One region of the Anaerobacillus sp. ABA4_114 genome, then DNA from elsewhere that is predicted to be linked to it. Evidence: a T-box and tRNA genes for the amino acid it is inferred to sense, from the RefSeq annotation. Region 1 holds a T-box; the other holds one or more tRNA genes.
The links. The T-box of region 1 lies ahead of argS (arginine--tRNA ligase). A T-box ahead of a tRNA ligase gene usually reads a tRNA of that ligase, here a tRNA-Arg.

Region 1 (2,236 bases):
AAGCTGAATTGCCTCTTGAAGCACTTCTTCTAGGAGAACGACTTTCCCTTTACGCGTAGACATTTTTTTGCCATCCTTCAACATCATACCGAATGAGATATGATGCATGTTTTCTGCGAAATCAAAGTCTAGCTTCTTCAATACTTCGATCAGTTGTTTAAAGTGCAAGCTTTGTTCATTCCCTACTACGTATAAAGATTGACTGAATCCATATGTTTCGTAGCGGTATAACGCTGCTGCTAAATCACGGGTAGCATATAACGTTGCTCCATCTTTTTTCTTAATCAAACATGGAGGAAGGTTGTCGTCGTCCATCTCTACAACTAGCGCACCTTCTGACTCTTTGAGTAACTCTTTGTCAGATAGAAGCTGAACAACGCGATCCATCTTATCGTTGTAAAATGCTTCCCCGTTTGTTGAGTCGAAGGAAATATCCATCAATTCATAGATACGATTAAACTCTTTTAGTGATTCTTCTCTAAACCATTCCCATAGCTTAACGGCCTGCTTATCTCCATCTTCTAAGCGCTTAAACCATCTTCTTCCTTCATCTTCAAGATTGGCGTCTTTCTCAGCTTCTTCGTGAAACTTAATGTATAGAGCGAGAAGTTCTTTAATCGTATTCTGACGAACCTTTTCTTCGTCACCCCATTTCAAGTAAGCTGCGATCAGCTTACCGAACTGAGTTCCCCAATCTCCCAGGTGATTGATTCGGATAGGCTCGTAGCCTATTTTTTCAAGTAATAGAGCTAGTGAATTTCCAATAACAGTTGAGCGTAAGTGCCCCATTGAAAAGGGTTTCGCTATATTAGGAGAAGACATGTCGATTGGAACTTTTCCATTGTTGCCATGATTGCTCCTTCCAAATTCATATCCACTCTCTAACACGTCACTTATGATTTCTGATGAAGCCTGTCTCTTTTTCAAATACACATTAAGATAGGCCCCTACAGACTCACATCTTTCAAACGCAGGATGTTCTAATTTGGGCGCTAACTCTGATGCGATTTGGTGAGGAGAACGTCTCATGATTTTAGCGAGATCAAAACATGGAAAGGCAAAATCTCCATAGCTTTCTTGACTTGGTTTTTCGATTCGGTTGAGGATGGTCTCGTACGCTACTTTATTTTCAATCACATGATAAAGCTCATTTGCAAATATGTCTTTATAGTTCAATTAAAAATCCTCCTTCATAATATACAAAAAACTCCGCCTCTAATCATTGATTAGAGACGGAGTAATCCGCGGTACCACTCTTATTGCCTGGTTACAACCAGTGCCAACTTTATTCCATAACGGGGAAACCGACCATTCCTACTAATCGTTCAGAACAGTATCTTGAAAGTCCGGTTCATGCTTGCCTAGGCTCCAGGCTCACACCATCCCCGGATCGCTTTTCCCTTCACAAACACTACTCTCTTTCGCATAGACGTTGTTATATTACTAATCAGTATAGCTAAATCACACAAAAAATCAAACCATTTTTTTGGCACATTAGCCTGAGTGCTGTTCCTGAGGTTGTTCTTGACGTTCTCCATCGGCCAAACCTTCTTTATAAGCTTCCCGATAAATAGAGGTCATGTACATGTAAATAAGCTGTCTTACTTTAGGTTCAACGTTGACGACTTCTAAATGTTTCATACACCGATCTACAGCGAGCTTCTCCTTCTGAGTGTTTCTTATCGTCATCGTAAGAACCACCTTCCAATTTAGTACCTTTATTATACATTACTTAAACAACAAGAGTACATACATTCGACAAAACCTATCAAAACATCAATGAAAATGATACAAATGGACAGCAAACCTGACTGTTCATCTGAGTCTTTTTGCATATATCTCGTTTGTTCAACTTATTTTCACCATACAACTATTGAACAATCGGTATACAAAAAAGTAGAACGAGAATATTACTCTCGTTCTACTTTTTCCATCTCTTCAATGACAGGTTCCTTTGAACCATGCCATGCATAAGCAACGTTGTAAAGTTCACCTTCGACTACTAAATTCCAAGTCATCTCATCTTCTACAACAAGCTTTTTGGCATCACCTTCACCCTCGGGCTGTACAAAGACATAGTACTCGTGGTGATGACTTTCCTTACTAACGATTTCGCCTCGTTCGATGTGCTCTTCATGAACATACGTATACTTCCCTAACAAAAGAGCTCCCACGATCACAATGAAACTTCCTATTATGAGATTCGTTAATTTTTTTCGTTCCATAATTCCTCCAA
Region 2 (2,236 bases), 350 kb from region 1:
TTAATTATTGACGGTGTAAAAGCTATGTGTTAAATTAATATAGTCTCTTTGAGAGACTTGTCCGAAACGCATCATTAGCTTCTCAAAAACAGCCAAAAAAACTTTTGAGAATGTGTTGACTTTGCTTTCTGGATGGGTTATTATATTAAATGTCGCCGATAACGACGGCAATAACAAACAACATATTATTCCACAGTAGCTCAGTGGTAGAGCTATCGGCTGTTAACCGATCGGTCGTAGGTTCGAATCCTACCTGTGGAGCCAAACGGAGAAGTACCCAAGTGGCTGAAGGGGCGCCCCTGCTAAGGGTGTAGGTCGCGTGAGCGGCGCGAGGGTTCAAATCCCTCCTTCTCCGCCATTTTTATGGCCCGTTGGTCAAGCGGTTAAGACACCGCCCTTTCACGGCGGTAACACGGGTTCGAATCCCGTACGGGTCACCATTTTTATTCGAACAACGAACAATAAAAACAATAGCATGATAAGGTCCCGTGGTGTAGCGGTTAACATGCCTGCCTGTCACGCAGGAGATCGCGGGTTCGATTCCCGTCGGGACCGCCATTTATTTTCACATCGATATTGGGCTATAGCCAAGCGGTAAGGCAACGGATTTTGATTCCGTCATGCGCTGGTTCGAATCCAGCTAGCCCAGCCATTATCGAGCCATTAGCTCAGTTGGTAGAGCATCTGACTTTTAATCAGAGGGTCGAAGGTTCGAGTCCTTCATGGCTCACCATGTTTCATGCGGGTGTGGCGGAATTGGCAGACGCGCTAGACTTAGGATCTAGTGTCTTACGACGTGGGGGTTCGAGTCCCTTCACCCGCACCAATTCAAAAAAAGAAATACGTTTTCGCGGTTGTGGCGGAATGGCAGACGCGCTAGCTTGAGGGGCTAGTGGGGGAGACCCCGTGGAGGTTCGAGTCCTCTCAACCGCACCAACTATATAATGCGCCCGTAGCTCAATTGGATAGAGCGTCTGACTACGGATCAGAAGGTTAGGGGTTCGACTCCTCTCGGGCGCGCCATTTTTAATAACATAGTCGGGAAGTAGCTCAGCTTGGCAGAGCACTTGGTTTGGGACCAAGGGGTCGCAGGTTCAAATCCTGTCTTCCCGACCATCTAGAAATGCGGGTGTAGTTTAGTGGTAAAACCTCAGCCTTCCAAGCTGATGTCGTGGGTTCGATTCCCATCACCCGCTCCATAAAGATGGGCCTGTAGCTCAGCTGGTTAGAGCGCACGCCTGATAAGCGTGAGGTCGGTGGTTCGAGTCCACTCAGGCCCACCATCTTTCTTAAAAAAAGGTGTTGACGCGACTTCGTAAGATGTGATACATTAGTAAAGTCGCTGAAAACGACATTGAAAGAAACAAATCGATCTTTGAAAACTGAACGAAACGCCATGCAAGATATTGTTTCTACGGAAACAACATTGTTTTAAAGCTAGATTGAACTTTTCTATCGGAGAGTTTGATCCTGGCTCAGGACGAACGCTGGCGGCGTGCCTAATACATGCAAGTCGAGCGGAGAAATGGGAGCTTGCTCCCATTTCTCAGCGGCGGACGGGTGAGTAACACGTGGGCAACCTGCCCTACAGACTGGGATAACTCCGGGAAACCGGAGCTAATACCGGGTAATACATAGCATCGCATGATGCAACGTTGAAAGTTGGCCTTTGGCTAACACTGTAGGATGGGCCCGCGGCGCATTAGCTAGTTGGTAAGGTAACGGCTTACCAAGGCCACGATGCGTAGCCGACCTGAGAGGGTGATCGGCCACACTGGGACTGAGACACGGCCCAGACTCCTACGGGAGGCAGCAGTAGGGAATCTTCCGCAATGGACGAAAGTCTGACGGAGCAACGCCGCGTGAGTGACGAAGGCCTTCGGGTCGTAAAGCTCTGTTGTTAGGGAAGAACAAGTACCGTTCGAATAGGGCGGTACCTTGACGGTACCTAACCAGAAAGCCACGGCTAACTACGTGCCAGCAGCCGCGGTAATACGTAGGTGGCAAGCGTTGTCCGGAATTATTGGGCGTAAAGCGCGCGCAGGCGGTCTCTTAAGTCTGATGTGAAAGCCCACGGCTCAACCGTGGAGGGCCATTGGAAACTGGGGGACTTGAGTGCAGAAGAGGAGAGTGGAATTCCACGTGTAGCGGTGAAATGCGTAGATATGTGGAGGAACACCAGTGGCGAAGGCGGCTCTCTGGTCTGTAACTGACGCTGAGGCGCGAAAGCGTGGGG

Region 2: it encodes a tRNA-Arg, which carries the amino acid that the T-box ahead of argS (arginine--tRNA ligase) is inferred to sense. The anticodon was not compared.

The regions. Positions count from the first base shown of each region.
Region 1 covers NZ_JBSWUM010000001.1:3,600,289-3,602,524, forward strand. Annotated here, with positions in the region: gene argS (arginine--tRNA ligase) at 1-1,176, opposite strand, end outside; T-box leader at 1,226-1,436, opposite strand; gene ACXAEY_RS18525 (hypothetical protein) at 1,495-1,689, opposite strand; gene ACXAEY_RS18530 (hypothetical protein) at 1,911-2,225, opposite strand.
Region 2 covers NZ_JBSWUM010000001.1:3,954,653-3,956,888, reverse strand. Annotated here, with positions in the region: gene ACXAEY_RS20525 (SprT family protein) at 1-4, shown strand, start outside; tRNA gene ACXAEY_RS20520 (tRNA-Asn) at 190-264, shown strand; tRNA gene ACXAEY_RS20515 (tRNA-Ser) at 268-358, shown strand; tRNA gene ACXAEY_RS20510 (tRNA-Glu) at 366-440, shown strand; tRNA gene ACXAEY_RS20505 (tRNA-Asp) at 483-558, shown strand; tRNA gene ACXAEY_RS20500 (tRNA-Gln) at 578-652, shown strand; tRNA gene ACXAEY_RS20495 (tRNA-Lys) at 658-733, shown strand; tRNA gene ACXAEY_RS20490 (tRNA-Leu) at 742-826, shown strand; tRNA gene ACXAEY_RS20485 (tRNA-Leu) at 851-936, shown strand; tRNA gene ACXAEY_RS20480 (tRNA-Arg) at 947-1,023, shown strand; tRNA gene ACXAEY_RS20475 (tRNA-Pro) at 1,040-1,116, shown strand; tRNA gene ACXAEY_RS20470 (tRNA-Gly) at 1,126-1,199, shown strand; tRNA gene ACXAEY_RS20465 (tRNA-Ile) at 1,207-1,283, shown strand; rRNA gene ACXAEY_RS20460 (16S ribosomal RNA) at 1,453-2,236, shown strand, end outside.